Regions from separate parts of the Bradyrhizobium sp. 1(2017) genome, predicted to be linked through region 2. Evidence: predicted binding sites of a transcription regulator. Region 2 holds the regulator's gene; each other region holds the start of a gene.

Region 1 (5,609 bases), 1.3 Mb from region 2:
ATCGGGTAACAGACGTCGAGCACGGCCGCCGTGAGCGTCTTGCCCTGCCGCGTCTCCTTCAGGATCACGTCGGCATTGCCGTCCATCAACCCGTCGATCGAGGTGAAATAACGTGTCTCGGCGCCGCCGGGCGCCGTGGCCTTCGGCGACAGCTTCATCTGGGCGGAAGCGACCTCGGGCGAAACGGCGAGCAGGGCCGCCAAAAGAGCTGTCGGGCAAACCAGGAGCGCGCGCATCGAGGGTATCCTTGAGCAAGAATCGGCGGGCCACCGTAGTGGGTTTTGGCCGTCGGTTGAATCGGAAAGGGGAGGGGCAGGGTCGGCAAAAAAGAAGGCCGCCCGGAGGCGGCCTTCACAACGCTGTAATGGAGCAAGAGGCTTAGAAGCCGCCCATGCCGCCGCCGGGGGGCATGGCGGGCGGGGCTTCCTTCTTCGGCATCTCGGCGACCATGGCCTCGGTGGTGACCAGGAGGCCGGCCACGGAGGAGGCGTCCTGAAGCGCGGTGCGCACCACCTTGGCGGGATCGATGATGCCCTTCTCGACCATGTCGACATAGTCCTCGTTCTGGGCGTCGAAGCCGAAGGTCTCCGACTTGTTCTCCAGGATCTTGCCGACGACGATCGAGCCTTCGAGGCCGGCGTTCTCGGAGATCTGGCGGACCGGGGCTTCCAGCGCCTTCAGCACGATGTTGATGCCGGCCTGGACGTCGGCATTGTCGTTGGACAGGCGGCCGACCGCCTTCTTGGCGCGCAGCAGCGCGACGCCGCCGCCGGGGACGATGCCTTCCTGCACCGCGGCGCGGGTGGCGTTGAGCGCGTCCTCGACGCGGTCCTTCTTTTCCTTGACCTCGATCTCGGTCGCGCCGCCGACGCGGATCACCGCGACTCCGCCGGCGAGCTTGGCGAGGCGTTCCTGGAGCTTCTCGCGGTCGTAGTCCGAGGTGGTCTCCTCGATCTGCGCCTTGATCTGGCCGACACGGGCCTCGATGTCAGGCTTCTTGCCGGCGCCGTTGACGATCGTGGTGTTCTCCTTATCGATCACGACCTTCTTGGCGCGGCCGAGCATCTTCACCGTGACGTTCTCGAGCTTGATGCCGAGCTCCTCGGAGATGAGCTGACCGCCGGTGAGGATCGCGATGTCCTCGAGCATGGCCTTGCGGCGGTCGCCGAAGCCAGGCGCCTTGACGGCCGCGACCTTGAGGCCGCCGCGCAGGCGATTGACGACCAGCGTGGCCAGCGCCTCGCCTTCGACGTCCTCGGCGATGATGACGAGCGGCTTGCCCGACTGCACGACGGCTTCGAGCACCGGCAGCATGGCCTGCAGGCCCGAGAGCTTCTTCTCGTGCAGGAGGATGTAGGCGTCCTCGAGCTCGGCGGTCATCTTCTCGGCGTTGGTGACGAAGTAGGGCGACAGATAGCCGCGGTCGAACTTCATGCCCTCGACGATGTCGACCTCGGTGTCGAGCGACTTGTTCTCCTCGACGGTGATGACGCCCTCGTTGCCGACCTTCTGCATCGCCTGGGCGATCATCTTGCCGATGGCGGCATCGCCGTTGGCCGAGATGGTGCCGACCTGGGCGACCTCGGAGGAGGCGGCGACCGGCTTGGCGCGCTTCTCGATGTCCTTGATCACGGCCGCAACGGCGGTGTCGATGCCGCGCTTGAGGTCCATCGGGTTCATGCCGGCGGCCACGGCCTTGGCGCCTTCGCGCACGATGGCCTGGGCCAGCACGGTCGCGGTGGTGGTGCCGTCGCCGGCGAGGTCGTTGGTCTTGGAGGCGACCTCACGCACCATCTGGGCGCCCATGTTCTCGAACTTGTCCTCGAGCTCGATCTCCTTGGCGACGGTGACGCCGTCCTTGGTGATGCGGGGCGCGCCGAAGCTCTTCTCGATGACCACGTTGCGGCCCTTGGGGCCGAGCGTCACCTTGACGGCGTTGGCGAGAATGTCGACGCCGCGCAGCATGCGATCGCGCGCGTCTCCGGAAAACTTGACGTCTTTGGCAGCCATTTCTGCAATCCCTCGTGTTTCGTGATGTGTCTTGTCTTGTGCTGTGTTGCGCTCTCACCGTCATTGCCGGGCTTGACCCGGCAATCCATCGTCTTGCGAAGAATGATGGATGCCCGGGTCGTCTAGCGCGAAGACGCGCTTCGCGCTTCTGCCCGGGCATGACAGGGGCGCATTCAGCGGCCGTTCAGGCGGACGGCCTTAGGCCAGAACGCCCATGATGTCCGACTCCTTCATGATCAGGAGCTCTTCGTTGTCGATCTTGACCTCGGTGCCCGACCACTTGCCGAACAGCACGCGGTCGCCGACCTTGAGGTCGATCGGGATCAGCTTGCCGGTTTCGTCGCGACCGCCCGGGCCGACGGCGACGATTTCGCCCTGCGACGGCTTTTCCTTGGCGGTGTCCGGAATGATGATGCCGCCCTTGGACTTTTCCTCGGCGTCGATACGTTTGACCACGACACGGTCATGCAGCGGACGAAATTTGGATTTAGCCATGACGTTTCCCTTTGGAGGCTCGCTTCGGAAGTAGTGGAAGTGGGTGGTGGGGCGGCGCTTCCGTCCACCCTCTCCCCGAGGGATCGAACGGCGCGCTTAGCAATCGGGCTTTCCGAGTGCTAATAGTGGGCCCGGAAATATGGCTTGGCCGCGATCCTGTCAAGCAAAGGTGGTTAAGCGATTGGTGAGGCGGATATAGGATGGTGGCACTGGAAACTCGTTCGGGGCGTCGGCGTGTCAAACGACGTCATTGCTCCGGCGGCGGTTTTGCGCTTGGCTGCGAGAGGGGTGCGGCCATGGTCTTGCTCGGGGGAATGCCATGATCAGTTCAGCTCACGCGCGCACGGTGGCCAATCTGGCGGCCGCGTCTTGTCTGGCGCTGCTGTTGGGCGCCTGCGGCGGCGGCATGAGCCTGCCGTCCTTCTCGTCCTCTTCGCCGCCGCCCGAGGCCGAACCGGGCGTCGCTCCCGAGATGCCCGCGTCGATCCGCGCCGACGAGATCGTCGGCCGCTGGGGCCTCGCCTCGTTCCAGAACCCGGCCGACCGTGCCCGCACCGAAGCCGCGGCGAGGGCCCAGTGCAAGAATCCCTATGTGATCACGGCCGGTTCCTCCGGCGGCGTCATCATGCATCTGGCCGACCAGGCGACCCCGCAGGAACTGCGGCTGAAGGGCTCGCCCAGCGGCAAGAACTATATCGGACCCGCCGGTCCCACGCCCGGCGACCAGGACCGCGAGATCGTCTCCTTCGACGGCCGCGTGCTGATCACCCGCTTCATCGACAAGGACGCCGCCACCCGTTACGGCAACATGGTCTACGTCCGCTGCGCGCCGCGGGCGTGATCTCTCTCCTCCGTCATTCCGGGGCGGTCCGCAGGACCGAACCCGGAATCTCGAGATTCCGGGTTCACGCTTCGCGTGCCCCGGAATGACAGCACTAAACAGATCCAAAAACAAAAAACGCCGGCTTGCGCCGGCGTTTTGTTTTTCTCCATCTCGCGTCCGTTCAGTCGAACAGCGCGTCGATGTCGTCCTGCGAGGCATGGCCGACATCGCCGGCGAGCTTGGGACCGTTGAGAAGCTTCTCGTCCTCGGACCGGTTGTCGACATGCGCATGCGCCGGGACGTGGGCCTTGATGGCGTCGACGCCGCCCCAGATCTCCATCATCGCGTTGATGTGCTGCTCGATGAACTTCATCGTGGTCATGACCTTGCTGATGCGCTGGCCGGTCAGGTCCTGGAAGTTGCAGGCTTCGAAGATCGAGATGACGCGTTCCTGGATGTCATCGGCGAGCCGCTTCTGCTGGTCGGCCGATTGCACCTTGGACATCGCGCTGGCGGCCTGGTCGATCGATTCGGCGGCCTCGAGGATCTGCTGGGTCGCCTGCTCGGTGCCGCCGACGACCGCGCCGAGTTCGCCATTGACCTTGGCCATCTCGCCGCCGTCGAAGCTCTTGCCGTGCAGCGTCGCGATCTCGCGCTTGGTGCGGTCGATGGCGTCGTGGATGAGGTCGAGCTCGACCTTCAGCTTCTCGCACTGCTCGATCTGCGCCCGGTAGGTCTCGAGCATGGTGCGCGCTTCGGAGAGCTCGTGGGCGGTGGAGGCGTCGATCGCCGCCATGGCTGCGCTGCCGGACAAGGGCACGGTGCCCTTCGCCATCTGGGCGCGGATCGCGCGCAGCTCGGCCATAATCTCGCTATGCATCGGGCCTGCCTCTTCGGTCACGTCGAGAATGGGCATCTCGCCACCGGCGATATCCTCGACGCGAAAACGCTTGCGGTGAACAGCCATCAGAAAACTCCCCCCACCTCACTCACGCGTCTTTGTAGGCAGAAGCGATTTAACACGAAGTTCACAGCCGGAACTGTCGTGCTCGCGTCGCGCGACGCCGCGCAAAGAAGCGATTAACCATGGCCGCGCTGCGTTCACCGAAAATAAACGCTGATCGCCGAATTGGCCCGCGCTTGACGACGTGGTGAATCCAAACGGCGCTTCTGTTTACCAAACGAAACGGCTTTTGCGTTTTATTGACCACGTCGCGGCAGCCGATCAGCCAGGCGCTCTCCACGACGCATGTGATCTAGACGAAACAGTACAGAGTACGTCGATGTTCAAGAAAATGTCTGTCGCGCTGCTCGGCAGCGCTTGCACCTTCATGGCCGGCGCAAACAGCGCCAGCGCCTTCGACAACACCGTGCCGAACGATCCGCCCGCGGTGCTCTATGCGCCGCAGGTGCCGCCGGCGCCGGTGCGCGTCGCCTCCAACTCGAACATGGGCGGCGGCTTCATCGAGTTCCTGTTCGGCGACGGTCCCGGGCGCGGTCCGGCCTATGCGCCCGAGCGGCCGGTGTATCAGCAGCAGCCGGCCTATTACGATCAGCGCCGCCTGCCGCCGATGGGCGAGCCGCAGATGCAAGGTGGATATCAGCAAGGCGGATATCAGCAGGAGGCGGTCGATCCGCGGCAGCGTCCGTTCGATCCCAAATTCGAGAAGCAACTCGTTGACTATGACGGCAAGGAAAGTCCCGGCACGATCGTGGTCGATACGCCGAACAAGTTCCTCTATCTGGTCGAGGGCAACGGCCGCGCGATGCGCTACGGCATCGGCGTGGGCCGCCCCGGCTTCACCTGGTCCGGCGTGAAGTCGATCACGGCCAAGCGCGAATGGCCGGCCTGGACGCCGCCGGCGGAAATGCTGGCGCGCCGCCCCGACCTTCCCAGGCACATGGAAGGCGGTCCGGAAAATCCGCTCGGCGCCCGCGCGATGTATCTCGGCTCGACGCTCTATCGCATCCACGGCTCCAACGAGCCCTGGACCATCGGTACCAACGTCTCCTCCGGCTGCATCCGCATGCGCAACGAGGACGTCATCGATCTCTACGGCCGCGTCAATGTCGGCACCCGGGTCGTGGTGATGTGATCCTGCTTTCGTTCTCCCACGAGAACGGAAAACGCTGACATGAAAACGGCCGCCTCATCGGCGGCCGTTTGCCTGCATGCGCCATGGACCGACGCCATGGACCGACGTCACGCGTAATCGCTGCCGCCGTCGTCTCCGCCGCCAAAATCGCTGTCGTCGTCGGCCATGTCCATGTTGTCATTGTT
Region 2 (5,609 bases):
GACGTCGTAGAGGGCGCGCGCGACGGCCTCGTCCGGCGTCTTCAATTTGCCGGCCTGGTGCAGGCCGAAGAACGGCGTGCCTTCCTCGATCGTCAATTGATAGAGCGACAGATGCTCGGCCGCTTCATCGATCGCGAGACGCAGCTCATCGGCCCACATCGCCGGCGTCTGGTCGGGACGGGCGTAGATCAGGTCGAACGAATAGCGGTCGAACGAGCGGCGCGCGATGGCGACGGCATCGAGCGCTTCGCGCGCATTGTGCAGACGGCCCAGCGCCTTCAGCGAGGCGTCGTCGAGCGCCTGCACGCCGAGCGAGACGCGGTTGACGCCGGCGGCGCGATAGCCGGCAAAGCGGGTGGCCTCGACGCTGGTCGGGTTCGCCTCCAGCGTCACTTCGGCGTCCTTCGCCACCGTCCAGTGCTTGCCGATCGCATCGAGCACGGCGCCGACGGTTGCGGGCTGCATCAGCGACGGCGTGCCGCCACCGAGGAAGATCGAGGTGACCTCGCGACCCGGCGCGCGCTCGGCGGTCGCGGCGATCTCGCGTGCAAAAGCCGAAGCGAACCGCGCCTCGTCGATCGCGGCGTGGCGGACATGGCTGTTGAAGTCGCAATAGGGGCACTTCGACAGGCAGAACGGCCAGTGCACGTAGACGCCGAAGGCTTCCTTAGCGCGGCTCAAGGCAGATCTCCGCCAGTTTCACGAAGGCGCGGGCACGGTGCGACAGGCCAAGGCCGAGCGGCGGCAGGCCGTGCTTCTCGATGCTGGTCATCTCGCCGAAGGTGCGGTCGTGGCCGTCGGGCAAAAACATCGGATCGTAGCCGAAGCCGGCGGTGCCGCGCGGCGGCCAGACCAGCGTGCCGTCGACGCGCGCCTCGACCTCTTCGAGATGATCGTCGGGCCAGGCAACGCAGAGCGCCGAGACGAAGTGGGCTTTGCGCTTGTCGGGCGTGGTGGCGCCGCGCTCCTGCAACAGGCGCTCGATACGCGTCATCGCGGCGTTGAAGTCCTTCGACGGACTGGCCCAGCGCGCGCTGTAGATGCCGGGCGCGCCGTCGAGCGCGTCGACCACGATGCCGGAATCATCGGCGAAGGCGGGGAGCTTGGTCGCCTGCGCCGCCGCGATCGCCTTGATCGCGGCATTGCTGCGGAAATCGTTGCCGGTCTCTTCGGGCTCAGCTAGGCCGAGCTCGCCGGCCGACACCGCCGCGATGCCGTACGGCGCAAGCAGCTCCCGCATCTCGGCGAGCTTGCCGGGATTGTGGGTCGCGATGACGAGCTTGTCCGTGATTCGGCGGTGCATGGCCTATTGACTACGCTACAGCCAGTTTCTGCAAGTCCACGAGGCGCGCGACGCCCTTGCGCGCCAGCGTCATCAGCGCCAGGAACTCGTCCTGCGTGAACGGCTCGCGTTCCGCGGTGCCCTGCACCTCGATGATGCGGCCGTCGCCGGTCATGACGAAATTGGCGTCGGTCTCGGCTTCCGAATCCTCGGCGTAGTCGAGGTCGAGCACGGGCGCGCCGTTGTAGATGCCGCAGGAGATCGCGGCGACGTTGTCGCGCAGCACGTTGGCCTTGACCATGTTGCGCGCCTTCATCCAGGTGATGCAATCGGCCAGCGCGACCCAGGCACCGGTGATCGAGGCCGTGCGGGTGCCGCCGTCGGCCTGGAGCACGTCGCAATCGACCGTGATCTGGCGCTCGCCGAGCGCTTCGAGGTCGACGATGGTGCGGAGCGAGCGGCCGATCAGGCGCTGGATCTCGACGGTACGGCCGCTTTGCTTGCCGGCGGAGGCCTCGCGGCGGGTCCGTTCCGAGGTCGCGCGCGGCAGCATGCCGTATTCGGCGGTGACCCAGCCGCGGCCCTGACCCTTCAGCCACGGCGGCAGGCGGTCTTCCAGCGTCGCGGTGACCAGCACGTGGGTGTCGCCGAATTTCACGAGGCAGGAGCCCTCCGCATATTTGACCACGCCACGCTCCAGCGTCACGGGGCGCAATTCGTCGGGCGCACGGCGGCTTGGCCGCATGGGAAATCCTCCAAAACTCGCAGGTGTAGGGCTGTTCGCGGTGCTTGTAGGTGGGGTGAGGGTGGGCGGCAAGGTTTTTTCACCCCTGATGTCGAGCCCGCAAACGCCACGCTTGTCAGAAGCGCCCAGGATGGACAAATTATGAGTATCTGAGAGGAGTTACCGTCTGTGGCCCATCACGATCCGATCCATCTGATCGCGCCGCGCGCAGGCCTTGCCCAGCTCAACGAGCGTTCCCGCGACATCTTTCGTCAAATTGTCGAAAGCTATCTTGCGACCGGTGAGCCCGTGGGCTCGCGCAATATCTCGCGCCTGATCGCCATGCCGCTGTCGCCGGCCTCGGTCCGCAACGTCATGGCCGATCTGGAACAGCTCGGCCTGATCTATGCGCCCCATACCTCCGCCGGCCGGCTGCCGACGGAACTCGGGCTGCGCTTCTTCGTCGACGCCCTGATGCAGGTCGGCGACCTCAACGAAGCCGAGCGTGCCGCGATCCAGAGCCAGCTATCGTCCGTCGGCCAGGCGCAATCGGTCGAGGCGGCGCTGGATCAGGCTCTGACGCGGCTGTCGGGCCTGACCCGCGCTGCCGCCGTCGTGCTGACGCCGAAATCCAATGCGCGGCTGAAGCACATCGAGTTCGTGCGCCTGGAACCCGAAAAGGCGCTGGTGATCCTGGTCGGCGAGGATGGCCAGGTCGAAAACCGCGTGCTGACGCTGCCGCCCGGAGTTCCCTCCTCGGCGATCACCGAGGCCGGCAATTTCCTCAATGCGCGCATCCGCGGCCGCACGCTGGCCGAGGCGCGGCTCGAGCTCGAGACCGCACTCGGGGAAGCCCGAGCCGAGCTCGATCAGCTGACCCAAAAGGTGATCTCGGCGGGCATCGCGAGCTGGTCCGGCGGCGAGAACGAGGACCGCCAGCTCATCGTCCGCGGTCACGCCAATTTGCTGGAGGATCTGCACGCGCTGGAGGATCTGGAGCGCGTTCGCCTGTTGTTCGACGATCTCGAGACCAAGCGCGGCGTCATCGACCTGCTCGGCCGGGCAGAGACCGCCGAAGGCGTGCGCATCTTCATCGGCAGCGAAAACAAGCTGTTTTCCCTGTCGGGCTCCTCCACCATCATCTCGCCCTATCGGGATGCCGCCGGCCACATCGTCGGTGTTTTGGGGGTGATCGGGCCGACGCGGCTGAATTATGCCCGCGTGATTCCGACGGTGGACTACGCCGCCCGCATCGTCAGCCGCCTTCTGGGGGGCTGACCGGCGTTTCCGCCGATCACGGGCGCTTGATTTTCGCACGCTTAGGCACGATATCCGGGCCAACAATCCCTGGAAACGAGTTCGAGATTAGAGCCGATGACCGATCGAGACCGGCAACCCGAAGACACGACCGCGCCGACGCCCGAGCCCGTGGTGTCAAAGCCCTACATCATGCCCGACGATCCCGAGCCGGGCTCGGTCGAAACGTTGCAGAAGGAAGCCGCCGAGGCGCGCGACCGCATGCTGCGGACGCTGGCCGAGATGGAGAATTTGCGCAAGCGCACCGCCAAGGAAGTCGCCGACTCCAAGCTCTACGGCGTCACCGGCTTTGCCCGTGACGTGCTCGACATCGCCGACAACCTTCAGCGCGCGCTCGATGCCGTTCCGGCCGAGGCGCGTGCGGCGGCCGATCCCGGCCTGATCGCGCTGATCGAGGGCGTCGAGCTCACCGAGCGTTCGCTGCTCAACGCGCTGGAAAAGCATGGCGTGAAGAAGTTCGATCCCCAGGGCCAGAAGTTCGATCCGAACTTCCAGCAGGCGATGTTCGAAGTGCCCGATGCGTCGGTGCCGTCGGGCACCGTGGTGCAGGTCGTGCAGGCCGGCTACACCATCGGCGAGCGCGTGCTGCGTCCCGCGCTGGTCGGTGTCGCCAAGGGTGGTGCGAAGGCCGCGCCGGCGGCCAACAACAATGAGTCGAGCGGCGCGCCGAACTGAGTTTTGGCGTCATTCCGGGGCGGCTCGCAGAGCCGAACCCGGAATCTCGAGGTTCTCAGGTGCGCAATTGCGCACCGTAGTTCGATGCTACGTGCTCGCCGCGATATCCGCGGACTGAATCCGCTTCACGCCGGCCTTGGCCATGTCGGCCCAGGCCTTTGCCAGCGAGCCCTGCGTGTCGATGCCGCGGCAAGCGTCTTCCACCACATAGGCCTCGAAGCCCGCCTTGCGCGCGTCGAGCGCGGTCCACGCGACGCAGAAGTCCGTCGCCAGCCCTGCGACGAAGACGCGCTTGATCTTGCGGCCCTTCAGATAGCCGGCAAGGCCCGTCGAGGTCTTGCCGTCGGCTTCGAGGAAGGCCGAGTAGCTGTCGACGTTCTTGTGAAAGCCCTTGCGGATGATCAGCTCGGCATGCGGGATCGCAAGGTCCTTCGACAGCGCGGCACCATCGGTGCCCTGCACGCAATGGTCCGGCCACAGCACCTGCTTGCCGTAGGGCAGATCGACGGTCTCGAACGGTTTCTTGCCCGCGTGGACCGACGCAAACGAAACGTGGCCGGGCGTGTGCCAGTCCTGCGTCAGCACCACGTGGGCGAACGCCTTTGAAATCTTGTTGATGACGGGCACCACCTGCTCGCCTTCCTTCACCGCGAGGCTGCCGCCCGGCAGGAAGCAATTCTGCACATCGATCACGAGCAGCGCGGACGCTTCGTCCGGCTTGATCGATGCGGCTGCAAGGAGTGCCGTTGGCGCCAGCGTCGCGAGCGCCGTCGTGCCGAGCATTGCCAGGACTTGTCGTCGATCCAGCATCGTTCGCCTCCCTTGGGGATGATCCAACAGAGGGGAAAGCCTAGTTCCGCTCGGATACGAACAGAAGCCCGAAAATGCGGGCGGCTTTGGTAAGTGGTTGGGCTCTCCAAGCAACTCGTCGTCCCGGCGTAGGCCGGGACCCATACGCCGCAGCAACAATTCTGCGAAAACTCGGAGTTACTAGCTCGTCCTACAACCGCTCGATGTGGTTATGGGTCCCGGCCTCCGCCGGGACGACACCGAGGTTGTTGGACGACCTTCGGCTACCCCTTCGGCTGAATGCCGTCGCGCACGGCGCGGAAGCGGGTGAAGGCGGGCAGCCATTGCTCGCGCGGGGCGCTGGCGATGATGCGCAGCGAGGCGCCGCCGCTCGAGAAGCGGATCCATTGCACCACGGTCACCGGGACCTTGTCCTTGCCGCTGACGCCGTCGATCCGGGTCTCGAAACCCTGCTGGCCGTTGATGCGGATCGGCTCGGACATGGTGACGCGCGACTCGCGCACGCCAGGAATCTGGAGTGCGGCCTCCTGGGCAAAGCGGGCGCGGTCGTCGGCCTGCTGCGGGGTGGCGCCGATCAGGCCGAGGATCATGAACGGCTTCTGCTCGTAACCCGTGCTCTCGTCGCCGTCGGCGAGGATGATGCTCGAGCCCGGCGCCAGCGTGCGGATGTCCTTGAACTCGGCGAGATCGGTGATCTTGAACGGCATCAGCGCGATCTGCTCTTCGGCCGAGACCTGCTTGCGGGTCACGGTGCTCGCAAACATCTGCCGTACCGCTTCGTCGGTGTAGATCTTGACCGCG
Region 3 (5,609 bases), 2.8 Mb from region 2:
CCGGTGGTGCGGCGAGGCAGCCCCGTCATCCGGGGGTGGTGCTACCGAAGTACCGTTGCGGAGTATATCAATCGCACGCAGGAGTGGTCGACGTGCAGAGAGCCCGTCACATGATAACGGTGGTTGGATACTGAAAACAAAAACCCCGGCATCGCTGCCGGGGTTTCGTAGTTCTCGAGGTGGTTGGACCTTAGAAGTCCATGCCGCCCATGCCGCCGCCCGGAGGCATCGCGGGGCCGGCGCCGCCCTTCTTGGGCAGCTCGGCGACCATGGCTTCCGTGGTGATCAGCAGAGCCGCAACCGAGGCTGCGTTCTGGATCGCGGTGCGAACCACCTTGGTCGGGTCGATGATGCCCTTCTTGACGAGGTCGGCATATTCGCCGGTCTGGGAGTCGAAGCCGTAATTGTAGGCCTTGTTCTCCAGGATCTTGCCGACGATCACCGAGCCGTCTTCACCGGCGTTGATCGCGATCTGGCGAGCGGGCGCCGACAGCGCCTTGCGCACGATCTCGACGCCGGTCTTCTGGTCGTCGTTCTTGGTGCGCAGGCCCTTGAGCTGCTCGGAGGCACGGAGCAGGGCCACGCCGCCGCCCGGGACGATGCCTTCTTCCACGGCCGCGCGGGTCGCATGCATCGCGTCATCAACGCGATCCTTGCGCTCCTTCACCTCGACCTCGGTCGCGCCGCCGACGCGGATCACCGCGACGCCGCCCGCGAGCTTGGCGAGACGCTCCTGGAGCTTCTCACGGTCGTAGTCCGAGGTGGTCTCCTCGATCTGCGCCTTGATCTGGGCCACGCGCGCCTCGATGTCGGCCTTCTTGCCGGCGCCGTTGACGATCGTGGTGTTCTCCTTGTCGATCATCACCTTCTTGGCGCGACCGAGCATGTTGAGCGTGACGTTCTCGAGCTTGATGCCGAGGTCTTCCGAGATCGCCTGGCCGCCGGTCAGGATCGCGATGTCCTGCAGCATGGCCTTGCGGCGATCGCCGAAGCCCGGCGCCTTGACGGCCGCGACCTTGAGGCCGCCGCGCAGACGGTTCACGACCAGGGTGGCGAGGGCTTCACCTTCGACGTCCTCGGCGACGATGACCAGCGGCTTGCCGGTCTGCACCACGGCCTCGAGCAGCGGCAGCAGCTCGTTCAGCGAGGAGAGCTTCTTCTCGTTGATGAGGATGTAGGCGTCGTCCATCTCAACGCGCATCTTGTCGGCGTTGGTGACGAAGTAGGGCGAGATGTAGCCGCGGTCGAACTGCATGCCCTCGACGACGTCGAGCTCGGTCTCGAGCGACTTGGCTTCCTCGACGGTGATGACACCCTCGTTGCCGACCTTCTTCATGGCATCGGAGAGGAACTTGCCGATCTCCTGGTCGCCGTTGGCCGAGATGGTGCCGACCTGGGCGATCTCGTCGTTCGAGGTGACCTTCTTGGAGTTCTTCTGGAGGTCCGCAACCACAGCCTCGACCGCGAGGTCGATGCCGCGCTTGAGGTCCATCGGGTTCATGCCGGCGGCGACCGACTTGGCGCCTTCCTTCACGATCGCCTGGGCCAGCACGGTGGCGGTGGTGGTGCCGTCGCCGGCCGCGTCAGCGGATTTGGAAGCGACTTCGCGCACCATCTGGGCGCCCATGTTCTCGAACTTGTCGTCGAGCTCGATCTCCTTGGCGACGGTGACGCCGTCCTTGGTGATGCGGGGAGCGCCGAACGACTTGTCGAGCACGACGTTGCGGCCCTTCGGACCGAGCGTGACCTTCACCGCGTTGGCGAGAACGTCGACGCCGCGCAGCATCTTGTCGCGCGCTTCAACCGAGAATTTGACTTCTTTGGCTGCCATCTGGAATTTTCCTTGGATGATGTTGACTGGAGGGAGAGGGGGCTCTTAGGCCGCCTTCTTCTTGGAAGCGGGGACGTCGAGGACGCCCATGATGTCGCTTTCCTTCATGATCAGGAGATCGACGCCGTCGATCTTGACCTCGGTGCCGGACCACTTGCCGAACAGCACGCGGTCGCCGACCTTCAGGTCGATCGGGATCAGCTTGCCGGCTTCGTCGCGGCCACCGGGGCCGACGGCGACGACTTCACCCTGGGAGGGCTTTTCCTTGGCAGTGTCGGGAATGATGATGCCGCCAGCGGTCTTCTCTTCTGCGTCGATGCGCTTGACCACGACGCGGTCGTGAAGCGGACGGAATTTCATGCAGTCCTCCTAAACATTTGCACGAGTTGAGGATTTTTGGATTGTTAGCAATCGAAGCCCGCGAGTGCTAGCACGAGCGAGGTTGAAATAGGACAGGAATTTTGCGGGGGCAAGGGCTTCTAGCAGAAAAATCAGCACCCGGAAGCGCGGACTGCCAGAATCTCTTTTCCATCGTTAACTTGGGCCGCGCCCGTATTAGCACGGTCTGTCATCTGCTGCTAACGCATTGAATTTCAACAGCTTGTTAAACTTTTGGGCTTGAGATGAGTTGTCAGTTTGCGTCACATTTCTCTGTGAGCGCATCGTTGCCGGGTGGCTCGTAAGGAGTACCGGATCAAGCCACCCCCAGAATGCGCTCCTGCAAAGGAGGTTGGCATGGCACTGCGGAGTGGGGGCGTTTCCGATGACTTCCGGAAACAGATGCTGGGTTACGGGCTGACGACGGCACAAATTCTCTACCGCATGCCGGATCATCCCTCGCTGCTCCAGACCTACGTCTGGCAGAACTACGACATGTTTCCGAAATTTCCGGCGCTGAAGGATTTCCTGGCATTCTGGCAGGAGAAGCTCGATGGCCCCCTCCATTCGGTCACCGTGGCGCATTGCAAGCTGATCAAGCCGGCCGAGCTGCGCGCCGTGGACGGCGTGTTCCGACTGCATTGAGGCGGAGTCAGACGCCGCCGTTGCAATAGCGTTTCCACATCGCGCGATAGGCGTCGTCCACCGCTCGCCCGTATGAGACGGGGTTGCTGGCGGCTGCGGTGCGAATCTTGTCGGGCAATTCGAGCCGCAACTTGTCGAGCTCGCTGATCTGCGAGGCTCGGCGCGTTGCAATTTCGATATACGCCTCAGGGCTATCCGTGACCCAGTCCGGGAGGCCAAGCGCCGTGAGGATGGAGCCGGCAGCACGGCTGGGCAGGCTGTTGCCGAGTTTCGCGACCACCGGCACGCCCATCTGCAGGGCTTCCCATGTGCTGACGCCACCATTCTGCGGGAACGGGTCGAGGCAGATATCGACGCGATTGAACGTCGCCAGATGTTCGCTTCGCAAGGTGGCGCCGAGCAGATCGACGCGTTCGGCCGGCAATCCGCAAGCCTCGAACCGCGCCAGCAAATTCTCGCGGACCAATCGGTCGTCCAGCGCAACATCCTTGATCAGCAGTCGCGAACCCGGCACCCGCTCGAGAATGCTGGACCAGACTTGCGCTGCGTCGTCCGAAATCTTGCTGATGCGGTTGAAGACGCCGAATGTAACGAAGCCGTTCGAAATCGCCGGCGTCTGCGCCCGCGCAATCCCGGCCGGCAGCGGCGCCAGCGTCACAAAGCACGGCAGGTCGACGACGGTCTCCGCAAACAGATGCCGAACCTCGGGCGGAATCGCGACGGGGTCCGAGAACAGGTAATCGATCGTCGGCAGTCCGGTGCCGGTACCGTGGCCCCAACCATGGACCTGGATCGGTGCCGGCTTGCGCGCAAACACGCCGAGCCGGTTCCCTCTGGTATGGCCGGACAGGTCGATCAGGATGTCGATGCCGTCGGCGCGGATCTCGGCGGCGAGGCGATCCTCGGTCCATTGCGAGGCGTCGCGCCAGCGATCGGCGATCTCGCGAAATTCGCCGGTCGTAGCGTCCACTTTCGACGAGCAGGCGTAGCACACGATCTCGAACTGTGCCCGGTCACGGTGTTGAAGGACCGGCTTGAAAATCAACGCGGCCGAATGCGCGTTGAAATCCGACGAGACATAGCCGAGCACCAGACGGCGATCCGGGTCGCGGCTGTTGTCATGCGCTCCCGCCGCTCCTGATGCGATCTTCGCGCCGACACGCTCCCACCACATATGCCGCGCCTGCTGATGCCGCTCAACGGTGGCATCCCCCGCAAAATCGAGCGTGAATATCTTGTTGGAGATCGCGCTCTGGAGATCAGGCTGGATGTCGAGGGCTCTGTCGAAACTGGCGAGGGCTTCGTCGACCCGGCCAAGTCCGGCGAGGCAAAGGCCCAGCACCAGGTGAGCTTGAATGGAATCGGGAGCGATCACGAGGGCCTGCTCGCAATCGTGTGATGCCTGGGCAATCTGCTGGATCTGGAGCAGGACGCTGGCCCGTGCGAGCCATCCATTCGCGTCGTCGGGGGCCAGCGCGATTGCCCGATTGCCGTCTGCCAAGGCTTCGTCAAATCGCTGAAGTTCCCGCAACGCGGCCGCGCGGTTCGCCAGCGCCGCGGGATAGTCGGGCTTGATCGACAGCGCGCGGTTCAAGCTTGCGAGAGCCTCGTCATAATTGCGCCGACGGCAGAGCGCCCAACCCCGGCCGTTGTGGGCTTCGGCAAGCCTTGCGTCGAGGGCGAGCGCCTTGTCGTAGCTGTGGAGCGCCTCCTCGTGAAGGTCGAGGGCCACACTCGCGTTACCGAGATTGGACAGGGTTGTTGCGTGGTTGGGCCGCAAGGCGAGGGCTTTGCGATAGCTCGCGCAGGCCTCCTCGTGACGTCGCTGCCCGTTGAGCGCGACGCCCAGGCTCATATGAGCATCGGCAGATCGCGGATCCACGGCAACCGCCCGGCTCAGCAGGATTTCGGCTTGCTGGTAGTTTTTGGCATCGGACTCCAAGGTGCCGAGCATATGCAGCGCGATGAATTGGTTGGGCGCGAGCTGCAGGAGTTGCCGATAGGCCGTCTGGGCCTCGGGGAGGAGCCCCATCTTGTGCAGCTGGAGCGCGTGCCCGAGCATTGGCAGGACTTCGGCTTTTTGCCGTTTCTCAAGCCGGGCCTTTTGAAATGCACGCTGACCTACGCTGTTGCCCATGGATCAATTCCCCCAGAATCTCGGGGCGACATTAATTCAGCATGAGAACCAATACGAGACGACGGCCGCTCGCCACGACAGCCTGGGGCAAGCTACAGCCGATGGGGCGTCGCGTGACAATCCCAAAGCGCTGCAATTGCTGCCTCGTCCAAGACTGGATAGTCTGTCTTCGGGTTGCACCCATCCGGTGGGCGCGGCTCAGATCAGGGAGGCAGACAATGGCCAGGCAAAAGGCAAAGGCATCAAGACCCGCAACGAAGACCGCGGTGAAGAAGCGCAGCGGTGCCAAGGCCGCGGCGCGATCCTCGGCACGCAAGGCGGTGAAGGCGAAGGCGCGCACCGCGCCCGCCAAGAGCGCGCCGAAAAAACTCGCTCGACCGAAGCAGCGCATCGCGGTCAGTCATCATCGCGAAGAGGACTTCAAAGCGGACGGCCTGCGCACTTACGCAAAGTACCGCGACCTCGGCATCGCCGAGGCGAGCCACGGCCTCGCGCAAGCGCATGTGATTCGCCTGCAGGGCCCCTGCAATCCGGCCGAAGTGTCGAAACTGCACTTCCACGACGTCGAGTTCCAGATGGTCTATGTGCTCAAGGGATGGGTGAAGACCTACATGGACG

The links. Region 2 encodes HrcA, which represses chaperone genes, less so after heat shock. Its sites were predicted from a motif close to GTTAGCACTCNCNNNNNGNGAGTGCTAAC; they were not measured.
Region 1: the regulator HrcA is predicted to act here: its motif matches at 2,601-2,629, upstream of HAP40_RS06890 (co-chaperone GroES).
Region 3: the regulator HrcA is predicted to act here: its motif matches at 2,235-2,263, upstream of HAP40_RS24860 (co-chaperone GroES).

Annotation. Positions count from the first base shown of each region.
Region 1 is NZ_CP050022.2:1,443,072-1,448,680, forward strand. Features, by position in the region: gene HAP40_RS06880 (hypothetical protein) at 1-236, opposite strand, end outside; gene groL (chaperonin GroEL) at 379-2,010, opposite strand; gene HAP40_RS06890 (co-chaperone GroES) at 2,209-2,505, opposite strand; gene HAP40_RS06895 (hypothetical protein) at 2,825-3,346, shown strand; gene HAP40_RS06900 (protein phosphatase CheZ) at 3,510-4,295, opposite strand; gene HAP40_RS06905 (L,D-transpeptidase) at 4,612-5,424, shown strand; gene HAP40_RS06910 (DUF2076 domain-containing protein) at 5,532-5,609, opposite strand, start outside.
Region 2 is NZ_CP050022.2:176,084-181,692, reverse strand. Features, by position in the region: gene hemW (radical SAM family heme chaperone HemW) at 1-681, opposite strand, end outside; gene rdgB (RdgB/HAM1 family non-canonical purine NTP pyrophosphatase) at 668-1,303, opposite strand; gene rph (ribonuclease PH) at 1,314-2,027, opposite strand; gene hrcA (heat-inducible transcriptional repressor HrcA) at 2,196-3,284, shown strand; gene grpE (nucleotide exchange factor GrpE) at 3,381-3,998, shown strand; gene pncA (bifunctional nicotinamidase/pyrazinamidase) at 4,086-4,808, opposite strand; gene HAP40_RS00805 (hypothetical protein) at 5,072-5,609, opposite strand, start outside.
Region 3 is NZ_CP050022.2:5,219,259-5,224,867, reverse strand. Features, by position in the region: gene groL (chaperonin GroEL) at 191-1,831, opposite strand; gene HAP40_RS24860 (co-chaperone GroES) at 1,877-2,191, opposite strand; gene HAP40_RS24855 (usg protein) at 2,567-2,854, shown strand; gene HAP40_RS24850 (tetratricopeptide repeat protein) at 2,862-4,991, opposite strand; gene HAP40_RS24845 (cupin domain-containing protein) at 5,210-5,609, shown strand, end outside.